3 linked regions of the Halioglobus japonicus genome follow. The protein of the gene in region 2 interacts with the protein of the main gene of each other region in a pairwise test. Links are inferred from orthologs where the notes say so. Each region holds a gene or a part of one and is shown on either strand. Other genes may lie near its edges. The genes, in order: BST95_RS18615, rho and hfq.

Region 1 (6,272 bases), 2.6 Mb from region 2 along the record:
CAATCAAGCACCGGACGGGAGGGGGTAGATGGGTTCAAGAGAGTGCCGGCTCAGTGTTCGCCGGCGGGGCCACCAATGGTCGGGCCTGTGTCTCGGGAGTCGCCTTCATCGCTCTCAGAGGCTTCGGCGGACGGCGGCGGCGTGTTACCACCCGAAGTACCGTCCCAACCTGCGGGCTCACGGGGAGTGCGCCCCGCCATAATATCGTCGATCTGCTCTGAATCAATGGTTTCGTAGGTCATCAAAGCGTCGGCCATCATATGCAGCTTGTCGACGTTCTCTTCGAGGATACGCTCAGAGATGCCGTAGCACTCATCGATGATAGAGCGCACTTCCTCGTCGATCTGCTTGGCAGTTTCGTCGGACAAGGCCTGGTGCTGCTGGCCCGCGCTGCGACCCAGGAAAACCTCTTCACCGCCCTCGTCATACATCAGCGGCCCCATTTTTTCGGACAGACCCCACTTGGTGACCATCTGCCGGGCGATCTGGGTAGCCCGCTCAATGTCATTGGAGGCACCGGTGGTCACACCGTCTTTACCCAGGGTCATCTCTTCAGCGATTCGTCCGCCGAACAGACTGCAGATCTGGCTGATGATATGCCTGCGACTGTGGCTGTAGCGATCCTCCTCCGGCAGGAACATGGTCACACCGAGGGCGCGACCCCGGGGAATAATGCTCACCTTGTAGACCGGGTCGTGCTCCGGCACCAGGCGGCCAACAATAGCGTGGCCAGCCTCGTGGTAGGCCGTATTGCGCTTTTCGTCCTCGGACATAACCATGGATTTGCGCTCGGCGCCCATCATGATTTTGTCTTTGGCGAGCTCAAACTGCTGCATACCCACGGTGCGCACGTTGCCGCGCGCCGCAAACAGGGCAGCCTCGTTTACCAAGTTGGCCAGGTCAGCACCTGAAAAACCGGGCGTGCCGCGGGCAATTTTGGCGGGTTCTACATCTTCAGCCAGGGGTACTTTGCGCATGTGCACTTTGAGGATCTGCTCGCGACCGCGGATATCCGGCAGGCCCACAACCACCTGGCGGTCGAAACGCCCCGGGCGCAGTAACGCAGGGTCAAGCACATCAGGTCGGTTGGTTGCGGCGATGACGATCACGCCGTCATTCATCTCAAACCCGTCCATTTCAACGAGCAGCTGGTTTAGGGTCTGCTCGCGCTCATCGTGTCCACCACCGAGACCCGCGCCGCGATGACGACCGACCGCATCGATTTCGTCGATGAAAATAATACAGGGCGATTGCTTTTTGGCCTGGTCGAACATGTCACGCACCCGGGATGCACCGACACCGACGAACATTTCCACAAAGTCCGAACCGGAAATCGAGAAAAACGGCACTTTGGCCTCGCCCGCGATGGCCTTGGCCAGCAGGGTTTTACCGGTACCGGGTTGCCCTACCATAAGCACGCCGCGGGGGATGCGGCCGCCCAGTTTCTGGAAGCGGCTGGGGTCGCGGAGGAACTCTACCAGTTCCTGGACATCTTCCTTGGCCTCATCCACGCCAGCGACATCGGCAAAGGTCGTGGAAATCTGGTCCTCTCCCAGCAGCCTGGCCTTGCTCTTGCCAAAACTCATCGGGCCGCCACGGCCACCGCCGCCGCCCTGCATCTGGCGCATGAAGAACATGAATACCGCGATGATGATTAGAATCGGGAATGACGCCACCAGCAGCTGAGTCCAGACGCTTTGCTGCTCAGGCTTTTTGCCCTCGACGATCACATCGTGCTCCAACAGATCGTCAATCAGCTTGGGGTCTTCCACCATGGGGCGGATTGTCTCGAAGCGGCTGCCATCGCGACGCTCACCAGAAATGGTCAGGCCGTCAATGGTCACCTTCTGCACCTGGTCGCGCTGGATCTCGGTAATGAAGTCCGAGTACCCGACCTCCTCAGATGTGGCCTGGGGATTGAAGTTGTTGAATACTGACAACAACACTGCGGCTATAACGAGCCACAAAAGTAGATTTTTAACCATATCGCTCAACGATGTTTCCTGGTGTAGGTACGCACAGGGGCGGGAACTATATCACTGCCAATTTACTACAGTTGGGGTCGCCTGCCCATGTTTCAACCCCCGGTTATCTTGGGATTCACTCGTTTTACCGCCCCCTGAACCCCCTGGCCACCAGATAGACCTCGCGCGAGCGGGGCCTGGAGGCCTTGGGTTTGCGGGTCAGAACCTTGTCAAAGCTCTCCCGCGTGTCACGGAAAAGCTCGTCAAAACCTTCGCCCTGGAAGACCTTGGCCACAAATGACCCGCCTGGGGCGAGCACATTGCGCGCCATATCCAGTGCCAACTCGACCAGATACATGGACCTGGGCTGATCTACGGCTGTCACACCGCTCATATTAGGTGCCATATCAGAAACCACCAGATCGACCGGCGCATCGCCAATGGCGGCGAGGATCTCCTCAAAAACGGCTTCCTCGGTGAAATCGCCCTGGATGAATTCCACCCCGGCCAGGTTATCCATGTGCAAGATATCCGATGCCACAACGCGACCGTTGTGGCCTACCAGGTCAGCCGCCACCTGCGACCAGCCACCGGGGGCGCTACCCAGATCCACCACGGTCATACCGGGGCGGATCAGGCGGTCTTTTTCCTGTAATTCCAGTAATTTGTAGCAGGCCCGGCTGCGATAGCCCTCGCGCTGCGCCTGCTGCACGTAGGGATCGTCGCGGTGCTCCTTGAGCCACGCCTTACTGGAGGATTTTTTCTTGGCCATAAATAAGGTCTATAGTGGGTGTTTCGGGTCAAGGGGCCCTTGTGTACAATGCGCGTCCCTTTAATCAGCGACTATTGTACAGCGGAATCACCATGAGCAAGAAAAGCAATCAGGACATCAGGCAACTGCGCGCCATCGGGCACAAACTCAAGCCCGTGGTGACTGTCGCCGGCAATGGCCTGTCTGATGGCGTGGTGATGGAAGTTGAGCGGGCCCTGGACCAACACGAGCTGATCAAGATCAAACTGGCCGTCGGTGGCAAAGACGCCAAAACGGCGGTCGGTGAAGAACTTTGCGATCGCACCGGTGCGGAAGTTGTGCAGCGCATCGGCAACATCATTCTGGTATTGCGTCGCAGCGCAGAGCCCGACCCGCGCTTGTCCAACCTGTTACGTCCACTTTAATCCCACTTCGGCCAGATTCATAGGTATTGCCAGCGGCGCTGATTTCGCTAAGATGGAGTAAACCCATCGCGGAGGGGCGCCACGACATGGGGACACTACTCGAGTTTCCTTCTCAGCAGGCTCAGGGCCTCGCTTTTCTCGACCGGCAGATTCGCCAACTTCTACTCGCCAAGGGCGCCGACGATGATCTCGTCGAATTCGCCGCCACAGAACTTACCCGCATTTACAGTCGCATCAGCGAAAGTGAGCAGTACAGCATCGGGATTCAACTGCCCCCGGGACTGGACGAACACGACCGCAATGCCCTCCAGGTCGAGATCAATGCGGGCCTGGAAACAATCCGCGGCGAAAATCACGGCTTAATGGTAGAACTGGTGGCTCAGTTAGTGCTCACCAAGGTGCAACTGTTCGAACTCAGCCGTCGCTAGGGCCCCAGCGCTCCCATAGCATCAGGATGAACGGTGCGAAGGCAGCCAATGCCAGGCCCGACGTGAAACATCAGAAGTTTAGGTTGCCGCCCCCTGACTCTGCCATTGGCCCCCGCTGACGGTCCGAGTGAATGACGGACAACATCTCGAGGCCCGGTCTAGCCGCTTTATGACGACTCGTGCGACCGGGTTGCGCCAATCGTAGGTTACCGGGCTCAACGTGCCCTCACCCAGATCGTGGAAGCCATTGCTGACGTGTACGAAACCCTAATCATCCGGGGCGGGGTCGCTGCCCGGCTCACCGCTACAGGTAGGGCCAGGAATGTTGGCGCAATCCTGATCGTTCGCTTCGGTACCCGCATTATACGCCGGCACCATGTAGGTCAGTTTGCCAGCGGTGGGCAGTCGCGCACCATTGACGGCCATATAGGTATCGTTGGTCGGCAGCAGCATGGCCACGACAGAGAAGAACTTCTCCTGGCCTGTTGCCATTACCGTGGTAGTCACAGATTGACCGGGGCCAAGCAGTCCATCAATCGTGGTGGAATGGGCCACCCGATTGCCCAGCTCAGCGACTACGCCTGAGGTATCACCACCTTCGGCCAGGCTCTCAAAGCCAGGGCTGGCGGGCTCGCCGATCGAGAACATCATGGCGGAGCCGCGGTGAGTAGCCACCAATTGCGGCGTAAAGCTCTGTGCCTGGGTCAGGTTGGTAATGGTCACCTCATAGAGTGTACCGGCAAATCCGGTAAATCCGGCAAATATCGCGTCCAGCTCCTGCGCCTGCGCCTGAGTGGCGGCCAGAGCCAGGGACATTGCTGCCATTTTCATTTTTGTCATGGTGCTGCTTCCTACTGTTAGTGGGTTCAACACCGAATTCGCGCCGGACACCCGAAAAGTTACATGCGTAAAAAAATTTCTCTCCCCTGGCCAGGGGAGCGCATTGGACAAATCGCGCTGGGTGTACGATGTTAATAACAACACCACTCCGGAACCGTGAGGAACACGCCCAATGACCCAGAACTTTAAGACACTTATTGCAGCCGCAATCCTCTTAATGCTGTCACTGCAGACGGCCCAGGCTGACGAATACAACGACGCGAAGAAAACCTTCATCAACGCCGGTGAAAGTGCCACTTATTTCAGCAACAGTTACGGCTATGCGCTGTTTCCCACCATCGGCAAAGGCGGCATGGGCATCGGTGGCGCACACGGCAAAGGCCGGGTGTACGCTGGTGGCGCCCACGTGGGAGATACGAAAATGAGCCAACTGTCGATCGGCTGGCAGTTGGGCGGTCAGGCCTACAGCCAGGTCATCTTCTTTGAGGACAAGCGCGCCTTCGATGATTTCACCTCGGGCAACTTCGAATTCGGTGCGCAGGCCACCGCCGTGGCCATTACGGCATCGGCGGGCGCCCAGGCCAGTACCGGGGCGGCACCCAGACCAGCATTGCCGGCGGCAAGGATGACGCGTCCACTGCCTCACTGGGCTATCGCAAGGGCATGGCGGTATTCACGGTGGCCAAAGGTGGTCTGATGTATGAGGCCGCGATTGCCGGTCAGAAGTACAGCTACACCCCCAAATAGTCACAACGGCACAACAAAAAGGCCCCGGTATCGCTGATACCGGGGCCTTTTTTTGGGAGTGCTCTGGCGCATGAAAGCGCCCACGGAGCGTTAGATGTGTTGAACCTCGTCGATTTCGTATTCGACCTCACCACCCGGAGCGCGCACAACCACCACGTCACCCTCTTCCTTGCCAATAAGGGCCCTGGCAATGGGTGAACCGATGGAGATCAGGTTGTTTTTAACATCAGCCTCATCCTCACCAACGATTTTGTAGCTCAGTTCCTCGTCGGTTTCGATGTTGATCAGGCTCACGGTAGTGCCGAAAATCACCTTGCCGGTCTTGGCAATCTGGGTCACATCAATAACTTGTGCGCCGGCCAGTTTGCCCTCGATCTCCATGATACGACCTTCGGTGAAGCTCTGTTGCTCCCGAGCCGCATGATACTCAGCGTTCTCCTTGAGATCACCGTGCTCACGCGCCTCGGCAATGGCATCGGAAATCCGCGGACGCTCCACCTTCTTGAGGTGCTCAAGCTCTTCGCGTAACGCGGCTTCTCCGGCCACCGTCATCGGTACGTTGTTCATGGGTTGATTCTCCCGTGCAGGTCCTGCAGCCTGCGAACTTTCTTATCACCTTCCTCCTGCAAAGACAGGGTAATCGCCTCGGCTGCGGCAAGCGTAGTGGTGTAAAACACCCGGTGCTGCTCAGCGCTGGCGCGGATCGGGGCGGAGTCTTCAATCGCCCGACGGCCCTCGGTGGTATTGATAATAAAGTCCGCTTCGTCGTTCTTGATCATGTCAACGATGTGCGGGCGACCTTCAAGCACCTTGTTCACCCGGCGCACGTCCAGACCTGCACCTTCCAGTGCGTCAGCGGTGCCGCCGGTCGCGGCCAGGTTAAAGCCCATGCCGACCAGATCGCGGGCCACTTTCACCGCCCCGGGCTTGTCGACATCGCGCACTGAAATCAACACGGTACCGGAGGTAGGGGGCGCATCACCGCCACCCAGCTGAGCTTTGGCAAACGCGGTGGCAAAGTTTTCACCCACGCCCATCACCTCACCGGTAGAGCGCATTTCCGGGCCGAGGATCGGATCAACACCGGGGAACTTGTTAAAGGGCAGTACAGCCTCTT
Region 2 (6,387 bases):
AGAAGACCACGTGAAAGGACAGGTAGAGCGCCTTGGTGCACTGTCGCTGTGGAAACTCGCCATTAAGCCCGGCAAGCCCCTGGCCTTTGGCCGCATCGGTGACACGCCGTTTATTGGGCTGCCCGGCAACCCCACATCGGTATTTGTCACCTTTCAACTGGTGGCAAGACCTTTTCTGCAGCGTATGCAGGGCCTGGCGGAAGCGCCCGCACCCTCGCTGGTGGCGCGGGCCGACTTTGCCGTCAAGCGTGCCGGTAGCAGGCAGGATTACCTGCGGGTGATTGTCGAGCGAGACAGCACTGGCCTGGTTGCAAAGCGCCTCTCCAACCAGAGTTCAGGCGTGTTGAGTTCTGTCAGTTACAGCAATGCCCTGGCGGTCATTCCTGTGGGGACAACGGTTGCCCCTGGTGATGAGGTCGAGGTCTTGTTGTTGGATTTGTGAGGTCTGTCGAGCTGGGGCGGTCAGGAGATGCCCAGCTCGTCCCATAGCTCGTCGACCCGGTCTTTTACGGCCTGGTCCATGGCAATCGGCTCACCCCATTCGCGGTCGGTTTCTCCTGGCCACTTGTTGGTCGCATCAAAGCCCACCTTGGAGCCAAGGCCAGCCACAGGTGACGCGAAATCCAGATAGTCGATGGGGGTGTTCTCGATGAATACGCTGTCGCGCTGCGGGTCCATGCGCGTGGTCATGGCCCAGATCACGTCTTTCCAGTCGCGGGCATTCACGTCTTCATCGGTGACGATGACAAACTTGGTGTACATGAACTGGCGCAGGAATGACCACACGCCGAGCATGATCCGTTTGGCGTGGCCGGGATATTCCTTGCGCATGGTGACGACGGCCATCCGATAGGAGCAGCCCTCGGGCGGCAGGTAGAAGTCCACGATCTCGGGAAACTGCTTCTGCAGCAGCGGCACGAAGACTTCGTTCAGGGCGACGCCGAGTACGGCCGGTTCATCGGGCGGTCTGCCAGTGTAGGTACTGTGGTATATGGGATCTTCGCGGTGCGTAATCGCCTCAACGGTAAATACCGGGAAGCGCTCGACTTCGTTATAGTAGCCGGTGTGATCGCCAAAGGGGCCCTCGTCGGCCTCTTCTCCGGGTTCCAGATAGCCTTCGAGTATGTACTCTGCGCTGGCGGGTACCTGCAGGCCGTGTTCCCTGCATAGTGGTGTGAAGCACTCTGCTAGCTCGGTTTTGGAACCCCGCAGCAGGCCGGCGAAAGCGTACTCAGACACCGGGTCAGGAATAGGCGTTACCGCTCCCAGCGTCGTGGCCGGATCTGCGCCCAGGGCAATCGCCACAGGGTAGCGTTTGCCCGGGTGCTTCAATTGCCATTCGCGATAGTCCAGAGCGCCACCGCGGTGCGAGAGCCAGCGCATGATCAGCTTGTTTTTGCCGATCAACTGCATGCGGTAAATGCCGAGATTCTGGCGTTCCTTATCGGGACCGCGGGTAATCACCAGCGGCCAGGTGACCAGCGGGCCCGCATCGCCGGGCCAGCAGGTCTGGATCGGCAGTTGATACAGATCGACTTCGTCGCCCTGCTTGGCGTGATACTGGCAGGGTGGGTTGCGGACCATCTTCGGGCCCATGTTGAGGACTTTTTTGAGTACCGGGGCCTTGTCGGCCAGGTCGCGAAAGCCTTTGGGGGGTCCGGTTGGCGTAGATAGGCCAGTAGCTCCCCGATCTCGCGCAGGGCGGTGACATTCTCTCCACCCATGCCCAGTGCCACCCGCTGCTCGGTGCCGAACAGGTTGGCCAGCACCGGTGTGTCGAACCCCTTGGGATTTTCGAACAGCAGCGCCGGACCGCCGGCCCGCAGGGTGCGGTCGGCGATTTCCGTCATCTCAAGATTAGGGTCGACCTCCGCGGTAATGCGCACCAGCTCGCCGCGCTGTTCAAGCTCGGCAATAAAGTCGCGGAGGTCTTTGTATTTCATTTCTGCTCCCCGTCATTCCCGCGCAGGCGGGAATTCACTGGCCTTTTGGACAAAGAACAAGTATTCATCGGGAATTGAACCGGCTCTTTGATTAATTGTCTGGTTCGAGATGATCTATGACTGCAGAACCCCTGGATCCCTGCCTTCGCAGGGATGACATTGCCGAGGGCAACGTCACTTGCGCTTCATGGACAGGAAGAACTCGTCGTTGGTCTTGGTGTCCTTGAGCTTGTCGATCAGGAATTCCACCGCGGGCAGATCTTCCATGCCGTGCAGCAGCTTGCGCAGGATCCACATGCGCTGCAGTTCTTCATCGCCGGTCAGCAGTTCTTCGCGGCGAGTGCCGGAAGAGCGGATGTTGATTGCGGGATACACGCGCTTTTCAGCCACCTTGCGATCCAGATGCAGTTCCATGTTACCGGTGCCCTTGAACTCCTCGTAAATCACCTCGTCCATTTTGGAGCCGGTATTGATCAGGGCGGTAGCGATGATGGACAGGCTGCCGCCTTCCTCGATGTTCCGCGCGGCGCCAAAGAAGCGCTTGGGGCGTTCCAGAGCGTGGGCGTCTACACCACCGGTAAGTACCTTGCCGGACGAGGGGATAACCGTGTTGTACGCACGTGCCAGACGGGTGATGGAGTCGAGCAGGATCACAACGTCACGCTTGTGCTCCACCAGGCGCTTGGCCTTTTCGATAACCATATCCGCCACCTGCACGTGGCGCGAGGGTGGCTCATCGAAGGTCGACGCAACGACCTCGGCACCGCGGGCACCGACAGAGCGCTGCATCTCTGTCACTTCTTCGGGACGCTCGTCGATCAGCAGTACGATGATGTAGCACTCAGGGTTGTTGCTGATAATCGCCTGGGCGATGTTCTGCATCATGATGGTTTTACCGGCCTTGGGCGGTGCTACTAACAGGCCACGCTGGCCTTTACCAATCGGGGCCACCAGGTCGATGATGCGGCCGGTGAGGTCCTCGGAGCTGCCGTTGCCCTTTTCAAGAGTCAGGCGCTCATCCGGGAACAGCGGCGTCAGGTTTTCGAACAGGATCTTGTTCTTGGATTGTTCAGGTTTACTGAAGTTAACCTCGCCAACCTTGAGCAATGCGAAGTAGCGCTCGGAATCTTTCGGCGGGCGAATCTTGCCGGAAATGGTGTCGCCGGTGCGCAAGTTGAAGCGGCGGATCTGGCTCGGCGAGACATAAATGTCGTCGGGGCCAGCCAGGTAAGAGCTGTCAGCGCTGCGCAGGAAGCCGAAGCCGTCCTGGAGAATTTCCAATACACCGTCACCGTAGATATCTTCACCGCTTTTGGCGTGTCGCTTGAGAATGGCAAAGATGATGTCCTGCTTCCGTGAGCGGGCCATGTTTTCAATGCCCATCTCCTTGGCAATATCGATGAGTTCCTGGGTGGGTTTGTTCTTCAGATCAGTAAGATTCATAAATGCGATGCAATAGAGGCGTGAAAGGAAAAAGAATTAGATACATGCGCGCGGCTGCTGCCGGCCGGGTGAAGCTAAAAAGTTGAGTAGCAGAGTTTTTATTGCTGCACAGAAGTGTGCGACAGACCAAAATGTAGCACGGGTCGGTAAGGGCGTCTATAGCTATTTTAGATCGTTTTTTAGCCGATGGCGTATTCGCTCTGACCGACGATAAGCGGGTCCATATGGAGCAAATCGTCACGCTTTTCCGGGTATTCCAGTGAGCTCAGAAAGTGTTGCAGGCAGGCGATGCGGGCGCGTTTTTTGTCTGAGGATTTCACAATCGTCCAGGGCGCGTGGGCCGTATCGGTATAAAAAAACATATCTTCTTTTGCCTGGGTATAGTCATCCCAGCGGCTTTGGGCCGCCTCGTCGATAGGAGACAGCTTCCACTGCTTCAGCGGATCCTGGCGACGTTTATTGAACCGCGCTTGCTGCTCTTCCTGGCCAACGGTCAGCCAGAACTTGAACAGGTGGATGTCGCTGCGAACCATCATGAGTTCCAGTGCAGGCGCCTGCAGCATAAATTCCTGATACTGCTCCTGAGTGCAAAAATCCATTACCCGCTCGACCCCGGCGCGGTTGTACCAGCTGCGATCAAACAGCGCGATATGACCGTTGCTGGGAAAGTGGCGGATGTAGCGCTGGAAATACCACTGGCCCTGTTCCTCGGGGGTGGGCTTGTTCAGGGCGACCACGTGGGTGTGACGCGGATTGAGATGCTCGACAAAGCGCTTGATGGTGCCACCTTTGCCGGCGGCATCGCGGCCCTCAAACAGGATAACGATTTTCTGCTCTGTGGCGATGGCCCAGCGCTGCGCCTTGAGCAATTCGATCTGCAGCAACTGGAGATGCGATTCGTAGGCCTTCTTGCGGAGTCGGTCAGCGTAGGGGTGCTGGTCGCTGGCAAAGTGGGCGATGATGTCTTTGCTGCTGAGCATCTGCTCAGCGAGGCCGGGGTGCAGCGCGTCGCGCGCTATGGCCTGGGGATTGATCGCACGGCGCGCGGGTCTGGATGAAGGCGCCGTGCGAGAGGTCATCCCGGGCTATACCACTTCCTGGATGAACTCGGTGAGCTGTGACTTGGACAGGGCACCCACTTTGGTGGCTTCAGCGTTACCGCCTTTGAAGACGATCAGCGTGGGGATGCCGCGGATGCCGAACTTGGGCGGAATTTCCGGGTTGGCGTCCACGTCCACTTTGGCAATCTTCAGCTTGCCTTCGTACTCGGCCGCGATTTCGTCCAGCACGGGCGCAATCATTTTGCAGGGACCGCACCATTCGGCCCAGAAATCCACCAGCACGGGGATATCGGAATTGAGGACTTCGGCATCAAATGATGCGTCGGTAACGTGTACGATCTGGTCTGACATTGTGTTCTCCGGTTGATCTGCGAGGCCTGGCCCCGCGTAGTTTTGACGTCGGTCATCATAGCCAGCCACCCGTAGCGGCACAAGCAGCGCATCCAGAGTTTTTCGTAATGCTCTAATTGCCCTATGTTATAAACACAGCTGGCTATACTCTTGCGATCTTTATGGGGGCGTCTTGAATAAAAAACAACTGTTGCTGGGCATTATTGTCGCGGCATTCATAGCCTGGTTCGGCCTGGATCTGGGGCAGTACCTGCAGCTGTCCTGGGTGCAGGGCAAAATGGGTGAACTGCGGAGCTGGTACGCGGCCAATCCGCTCCTCGCGGGCGCCCTATACTTCGGCCTCTATGTGGCCGTGACGGGCTTGTCGATACCCGGGGCTGCGGTCATGACCCTGGCGGGCGGCGCGCTGTTCGGCTTCTGGTACGCCTTGGTGCTGGTGTCTTTTGGCAGCAGCATCGGTGCCACCATTGCCTTCCTGATCTCCCGTACGCTACTGCGCGACTGGGTGCAGCAGCGCTTTGGGCAGCAGTTACGGCCGGTGAATGAGGGGTTTGCCAAAGACGGTGCCTTCTACCTGTTTGGCCTGCGCCTGGTGCCGCTGTTTCCGTTTTTCGTGATCAATCTTGCCATGGGCTTACTACCCATTGGCACCTGGCGTTATTACTGGGTATCGCAGCTGGGCATGTTGCCGGCCACGGCGGTCTACGTGAACGCGGGAACCCAGTTGGGGCAACTGGATTCGCTGGCCGGCATTGTGTCTGCGCCGCTGCTGATTTCCTTTGCCCTGTTGGGCGTGTTCCCACTGCTCGCGCGGCGGACGCTCAATGCACTGCAGAATCGCCGGGCGCTTGCCAAGTGGGATAAACCGAAGTCGTTCGATACCAATATGGTGGTGATTGGCGCCGGGTCCGCGGGGCTCGTCTCGGCCCTGATTGCTGCTACTGTGCGGGCGAAGGTGACCCTGGTCGAGCGCGACCGCATGGGGGCGATTGTCTGAACACCGGGTGCGTGCCCAGCAAAGCGCTGATTCGCTCGGCGCGCATGGCCCATTACGCCCAGCGCGCCAGCGAGTTTGGTCTGGTGCCGATGGACGTTCAGGTGCGCTTTGCAGACGTCATGAGCCGAGTGCGCTCGGTGATAGCGACTATCGAACCACACGACTCGGTAGAGCGTTTCACCGGTCTTGGTGTCGACTGTGTTCAGGGCGAGGCCCAGCTTGTATCTCCGTGGGAAGTGGAGGTGAACGGCGACCGCATTGCCGCGCGAAACATTGTCGTCGCCACCGGTGGCAGGCCCCGGGTGCCGGATATTCCCGGGCTTGAGGACGTGGGGTACCTGACCTCAGATACCGTCTGGGAGCTGGAACAGTTGCCCGAACGCCTGCTGGTGCTGGGCGGTGGCCCCATCGGCTGTGAGTTGGCTCAGGCCTTTGCCCGCCTCGGCGCATCAGTGAGTATCGCCACCCGCGGCTCTCGCCTGCTGCCGCGCGAGGACAGCGAGGTCTCTGACGTGGTCGAAGCTGCGTTCACCGCAGAGGGTATTTCACTTCACCTGGGCAAACAGCCCGAGGCGTTTGCGCCAGGCGTGTG
Region 3 (6,032 bases), 1.2 Mb from region 2 along the record:
CCCAAGGTTGTGGGCGCATGAGCAAGCCGCCGCTGATCTGCCTGATGGGGCCGACGGCCTCGGGGAAGACAGATCTTGCCATCGCGCTCTGCGAGCAGCTCAACTGTGAGTTGGTCAGTGTTGACTCCGCGCTCGTGTACCGTGGGTTGGACATCGGCAGTGCCAAGCCGGATTATCCGCATCATCTCGTGGATATCCGTGACCCGGCTGACCCGTACTCCGCAGCAGACTTTGCGGCCGATGCCAACCGCCTGGCCGTGGAGATCACCAGCCGCGGGAAAATTCCGCTGCTGGTCGGCGGTACGATGCTGTACTTCAAAGCGTTTCTCGAGCCCATGGCGGACATGCCGCCCGCAGACCCAGCCATTCGCGCAAGCATTGAGGCAGAGGCGACAGAGCATGGCTGGCCCCATATTCACGCCGAGCTAGCCAAGGTCGACCCAGCCGCTGCGGCACGCATCCACCCCAATCATTCCCAGCGTCTGGCGCGGGCGCTCGAGGTGTACCGCGCCACCGGAAAGCCCATGTCAGAGTGGCATGAGTTGCACCAAAATAGTGCGCCAGTACCGGCCGACACCTACGACATTAAACAGCTGGTCATCTGCCCCACAGACCGCGCCGTGCTCCACCAGCGGATCGCGCTGCGCTATGAGCTGATGATGCAGGCGGGCTTTCTGGACGAAGTCAAAGCACTCCAGGAGCGGGGTGATCTCACGTCCGATTTGCCAGCGTTGAGGGCCGTGGGGTATCGCCAGCTGTGGGAGCATCTCGAAGGACAAACCAATCTGGAAGAGGCGGTCGAAAAAGGCATCGCCGCGACACGCCAATTGGCCAAGCGCCAGCTCACCTGGCTGCGCAAATGGCCCGATCTTGCATGGACATACACCGATGCAGACGGGAACCTGAAGGAATTTGTATCTCCCGAGGAACCATCGCCCGACGTCTCTGGTCTCACTACTGTGGAGGCGACCTTGAACTATTTGAACATCGCCCCCATGTAGAAATCTGCGGATGCACTATAATGTGCTCAGCGGTAGTGAGGGCCCGCCCCCTCGCTGGACGTCAAGGGGTACGCAAGTACGACACCAGCGCGGGCAGAAGGCCAGTTTTTAATTTTTTTCGGCTCGAGTTGAGCCTGCTAGGAGAGATCCCATGTCAAAAGGGCATACCCTACAAGACCCTTACCTGAATATTCTGCGTAAGGAACGTGTACCTGTATCCATTTACCTGGTGAATGGCATTAAGTTGCAGGGCCAGATTGAGTCCTTCGACCAGTTTGTCGTGCTGCTGAAGAACACCGTCAGTCAGATGGTTTACAAGCATGCGATTTCTACCGTTGTTCCCAGCCGCGTGGTGCGCCTGCCCATGCAGCATCCGCCGGAAGAGGGCGGTGACAGCTAAGAACGCCGGCCGCGGTTGTCAGCGCAGCCGCCCCCCGATTCTCCGCTGCGGGAAAGACTCCCGAGGTAAATTTGTTTTTTGATCGACCCGAGTCCGGGGAACGCGCTGTGCTCGTTCACCTCAACCTCGACAGCGAATCCGAGCGGGAAGACCCCCGCGAATTTGAAGAACTCGTGCTCTCCGCAGGAGGGGACCCTGCTGCCTACATTATGGGCTCGCGCAGTGCCCCCATCCCGGCACCTTTGTCGGCGCCGGCAAGCTGGAAGAAATTTGTGACGAAGTCGCCCTGCACGAGGCCGAGGTGGTGATGTTTAACCACAGCCTCAGCCCCAGCCAGGAACGCAATCTCGAGCAGGAGCTCAAGTGCCGGGTGCTCGACCGCACCGGTCTCATTCTCGATATTTTTGCCCAACGCGCTCGTACCCACGAGGGTAAATTGCAGGTTGAACTCGCCCAGTTACAGCATATGAGCACGCGCCTGGTCCGCGGCTGGACCCACCTCGAGCGCCAGAAGGGCGGTATTGGCCTGCGCGGCCCGGGTGAAACCCAGCTCGAAACCGACCGACGCCTGCTGCGGGTGCGTATCAAGTCGATTACCGCGCGTCTCGAAAAAGTGCGCAAGCAACGCGACCAGGGTCGCCGCTCGCGCAAGCGCCAGGAAATCCCCACCGTGTCACTGGTCGGCTACACCAACGCCGGCAAATCGACACTGTTTAACTACATTACACAGAGCGGTGTGTACGCCGCCGACCAGCTCTTCGCCACCCTGGATCCCACCCTGCGTCGCCTGGAGCTTGAGAATGTGGGCCCGGTTGTGTTGGCCGATACCGTGGGCTTTATCGCCCATCTGCCCCACAAGCTGGTAGAGGCGTTCAAAGCCACACTGGAAGAAACCCTCAATGCTGACCTGCTGCTACATGTGATCGATGCAGCCAGCGACGAGCGTGAAGACAATATTTACCAGGTGCAGGACGTCCTTCATGAGATTGGCGCCGACGAAATACCGCGCCTGGAGGTGTTTAACAAACTGGATCTACTCGAGCAGCAGCCACGTATAGATCGTAATGCCGAAGGTAAACCCGAGCGGGTATGGTTAAGCGCCGCTACCGGCGATGGCGTGGAGCTGCTCCTGCAGGCCGTCAGCGAGCTGGTGGGACAAGATATGGTCAACGAAGAACTGGAACTGGCCCCCGATCAGGGCCAATTACGCGCCGCTTTTTATGCGCTAGGCGCTGTGGAGTCAGAGAACTATGCAGACGATGGCACCGCCCACCTGCAAGTACGCCTGCCCCGCGCCGATTGGAACCGTTTAATGAAGAAAGGCCCCGAGCCTTTGTTCTAACGCCTGGGTTTCAGACAAACCTGGGGTCAGGTCTTAAATTTCTCAGACATTTAAGACCTGCCCCCAGGTTTGTCTGAGAAATCAGAGACCTGACCCCAGGGTTTTAAAATTTGGTAGACTCATTCGACTTTGGATTAAGGAGTTGCAACATGGCCTGGAATGAACCGGGTGGCGGTAACAACAAGGGACCCAACGACCCATGGGGTGGTGGGAACCAGGGGCCGCCGGATCTTGATGAAGCGCTGAAGAAGCTGCAGGAAAAACTGGGCGGCATGTTCGGTGGCGGTTCATCGTCGCGCGGCGGTGGCAGCGGGGGTTTCCCCTGGGCGGCCATGGTGATTGTGGCTGTGGTAGGCCTGCTGCTGTGGGGCCTGCTGGGCTTCTACCAGGTCGACCAGCAGGAGCGTGCCGTGGTGCTGCGCTTTGGTAAGTATCACGACACCCGCCAGCCAGGCCTGCGTTGGAACCCGCCGGGTATCGACGAAGTGATCAAAATCAACACCACCAAGGTTCGCGCCTCTACGCTCAGCGAGACCATGCTCACCCAGGACGAGAACATTGTCGAGGTGAAGCTCTCCCTGCAGTACGTGATCGACGATCCCACCAGGTTCGTGCTGAAAGTGCGCGATCCGGAGCGCTCGCTGCAGCACGCCGCGCAAAGTGCCCTGCGTCATGTCGTGGGCGGCACCAGCATGGACCTGGTGCTCACCGAGGGCCGTGCCAAGATCGGTATCGATGTGAAGCAGCGCCTGCAGGAATACCTGAACTTGTATGAAACAGGCATCCTGGTATCCACCGTGAACGTTGACGATTCCAAGCCCCCAGCCAGGTTGAGGCCGCGTTTAACGACGTGATCAAGGCCCGTGAGGACGAGGAGCGCGTGAAGAACGAAGCCCAGGCCTACGCCAACGCGGTGGTCCCTGAGGCCCGCGGTCAGGCCCAGCGCCAGGTGGAAGAAGCCAGCGCTTACAAGGAGCAGGTTATCGCCAACGCAGAAGGTGAGGCAGACCGCTTTAACAAGCTTCTGACGGAATACCAGAAAGCGCCAGAGGTAACCCGCGAGCGCCTGTACCTCGATGCGGTACAGGGCGTCTACACCAATACCAGCAAGGTCATGGTCGATGTCGAAGGAGGCAACAACATGATGTACCTGCCGCTGGACAAGCTTGCCGAGCAGAGCCAGAGCCGCAGCGCCGGTGGGGCCACCATTGATTCCGCCACTCTGCGTGAGCTCACTAACCAGGTGACTGAGCAGCTGCGTCGCGATGCGGCCGCCGCCGGAAGTTCCAGCCGTCGGGGAGGGCGCTAATCATGTCTAATCGCAATATGATCTTTATGATTCTGTTTGCCCTGGTGATCTTCGTGGGCAGCAAATCCGTTTACGTAATCAAGGAAACCGAGCGCGGCGTACTGCTCAAGTTCGGTGAGGTGGTCAACCCGGATATTCAACCCGGTCTACACTTCAAAGTGCCGTTCGTGAACAACGTGCGCAAGTTTGATGGCCGCGTACTCACAGTGGATTCCCAGCCAGAGCCATTCTTCACCCAGGAGAAAAAAGCCCTGATCGTGGATTCTTACGCCAAGTTCCGCGTGTCTGACACCACCAAGTTCTACACCGCCACCAACGGTGAAGAAGCCCGGGCCATGGGCCTGCTGGCGCAGCGGATTAACGACGGCCTGCGTAACCAGGTGGCTGTGCGCACCATTCAGGAAGTGGTTTCCGGTGAGCGCGACGAGCTCATGGAAGACCTGGCCAACGACCTGCGCGACGTGGTGAAAACCGAACTCGGTGTTGAACTGGTCGACGTGCGCGTGAAGCAGATCGACCTGCCTCGCGACGTATCCGATTCCGTATACCGACGGATGAATGCCGAGCGTGAGAAGGAGGCCCGTGAGCATCGCGCCCAGGGTCAGGAACTGGCCGAGGGTATTCGCGCAGCGGCCGACCGCGAGGTCACCGTTATCGCGGCGAACGCCTACCGCGACGCGGAGCAGATTCGCGGTAACGGTGATGCCGAGGCCACGCGTATCTACGCCGAATCCTTTAACCAGGACCCGGAGTTCTACTCCTTCACTCGCAGCCTCAAGGCCTACCAGGAATCCTTCCAGGGCCAGGGCGACGTGCTGCTGGTGCAGCCCGATAGCGAGTTCTTCCGCTACTTGAAGGATTCTTCAGGCGGGAAATGATCCTTGCACAGAGTGGTCCATTCTGATGTTCCATCGTGAGCGGGAATTGGACTACTCTGTACGATCCGGGGGTTTTCCATGGCCACAACGACATTTGATACACTGAAGTCTGCCCGCCATCGACAGGAGGCCGGCTTTAGCCGTAAACAGGCTGAAGCTCAGGGTGAAATGCTTGCTGAGGCATTCAAGATCACTATGGAAGATTTGGTGACAAGAGAATATCTGGATGCGCGCCTGGAGGCGTTCAAAGCACAGGTTGATGCCAAGTTTCGCCTCGTCATATGGGCGCAGGGTCTCACTATCGCTGTGATCGTCCTCCCCCAACTTCGCGCCTTTTTCACAGCATAATCCATTCCCTTCCAGACACCATTCTGTGGTAGCATCCCGCAGCCGTGGGATTTGTCGTTTGAGCCACAAGCGATGAAGCCGCGGTTTTTTTGTGTCTGGCCGTTTTTGAGGGGAAAAAGTGGACTTTTGGCAGGTTCTCCCGGTGGCCCTGGCACTGGTTTTTATTATTGAGGGCGCGATGCCCTTCATCAGCCCCAATCGCTGGCGCAACATGCTGGCGCTCGTGGCGCAGATGGAAGACCGCGTGATTCGCAACATCGGCCTCGGCAGCATGCTGCTGGGGGTGTTTTTGCTTTACGTTTTTAACTAGGGTTCCAGGTAGGATTCCAGATGACATCGGTTGATCGCTGGCAATTGCCAGACGGCATAGAGGAAGTGCTTCCCGCACAGGCAGCCACGGTAGAGCGCCTGCGCCGCCGCCTGCTCGATTTATTCCGGGCCTGGGGCTACGAACTGGTGATTCCGCCGCTGGTGGAATTCACCGATTCCCTGCTGATTGGCCTGGGGCAGGACCTCGACCTGCTCACCTTCAAGCTCACCGACCAGCTCTCCGGCCGCACCATGGGCGTGCGCGCGGATATCACCCCCCAGGTGGCGCGTATCGACGCCCACAGCCTGGCCCCGGAAGGGGTGTCTCGCCTGTGCTATGCCGGCTCCACCCTGCACACCCGGCCCAAGTCGCTCATGGCCTCGCGTTCGCCCATCCAGTTGGGCGCCGAGCTTTACGGAGACGACAGCCTGGCCGCCGATGTGG

The links.
Region 1: the proteins of rho (region 2) and BST95_RS18615 interact in binary tests that used the Escherichia coli proteins (3 or more experiments, as listed by UniProt). The link is inferred for Halioglobus japonicus from one-to-one orthologs.
Region 3: the proteins of rho (region 2) and hfq interact in binary tests that used the Escherichia coli proteins (3 or more experiments, as listed by UniProt). The link is inferred for Halioglobus japonicus from one-to-one orthologs.

What each region holds. Positions count from the first base shown.
Region 1 is NZ_CP019450.1:3,949,713-3,955,984, forward strand. The notes cover bases 1,705-4,484. They hold BST95_RS18615 (YhbY family RNA-binding protein), read left to right. Parts: upstream 1,705-2,828; coding sequence 2,829-3,140; downstream 3,141-4,484. Other genes in these bases: ftsH (ATP-dependent zinc metalloprotease FtsH), read right to left, coding at 1,705-1,985; rlmE (23S rRNA (uridine(2552)-2'-O)-methyltransferase RlmE), read right to left, coding at 2,110-2,736; BST95_RS18620 (hypothetical protein), read left to right, coding at 3,227-3,568; BST95_RS18625 (spondin domain-containing protein), read right to left, coding at 3,836-4,408. Also shown: more of ftsH, read right to left, coding at 51-1,704; BST95_RS18630 (YSC84-related protein), read left to right, coding at 4,581-5,105; transcription elongation factor GreA, read right to left, coding at 5,246-5,722; carB (carbamoyl-phosphate synthase large subunit), read right to left, coding at 5,719-6,272.
Region 2 is NZ_CP019450.1:1,350,687-1,357,073, forward strand. The notes cover bases 1,253-4,147. They hold rho (transcription termination factor Rho), read right to left. Parts: upstream 3,387-4,147; coding sequence 2,118-3,386; downstream 1,253-2,117. Other genes in these bases: ppk2 (polyphosphate kinase 2), read right to left, coding at 3,566-4,147. Also shown: BST95_RS06450 (molybdopterin molybdotransferase MoeA), read left to right, coding at 1-442; more of ppk2, read right to left, coding at 4,148-4,465; thioredoxin TrxA, read right to left, coding at 4,472-4,798; BST95_RS20370 (TVP38/TMEM64 family protein), read left to right, coding at 4,971-5,795; BST95_RS20375 (dihydrolipoyl dehydrogenase family protein), read left to right, coding at 5,807-6,387. UniProt on the Escherichia coli protein: Facilitates transcription termination by a mechanism that involves Rho binding to the nascent RNA, activation of Rho's RNA-dependent ATPase activity, and release of the mRNA from the DNA template.
Region 3 is NZ_CP019450.1:118,080-124,111, reverse strand. The notes cover bases 104-2,776. They hold hfq (RNA chaperone Hfq), read left to right. Parts: upstream 104-1,152; coding sequence 1,153-1,401; downstream 1,402-2,776. Other genes in these bases: miaA (tRNA (adenosine(37)-N6)-dimethylallyltransferase MiaA), read left to right, coding at 104-1,001. Also shown: more of miaA, read left to right, coding at 18-103; protease modulator HflC, read left to right, coding at 4,055-4,930; BST95_RS00565 (CCDC90 family protein), read left to right, coding at 5,009-5,278; BST95_RS00560 (DUF2065 domain-containing protein), read left to right, coding at 5,421-5,588; BST95_RS00555 (ATP phosphoribosyltransferase regulatory subunit), read left to right, coding at 5,609-6,032. UniProt on the Escherichia coli protein: RNA chaperone that binds small regulatory RNA (sRNAs) and mRNAs to facilitate mRNA translational regulation in response to envelope stress, environmental stress and changes in metabolite concentrations.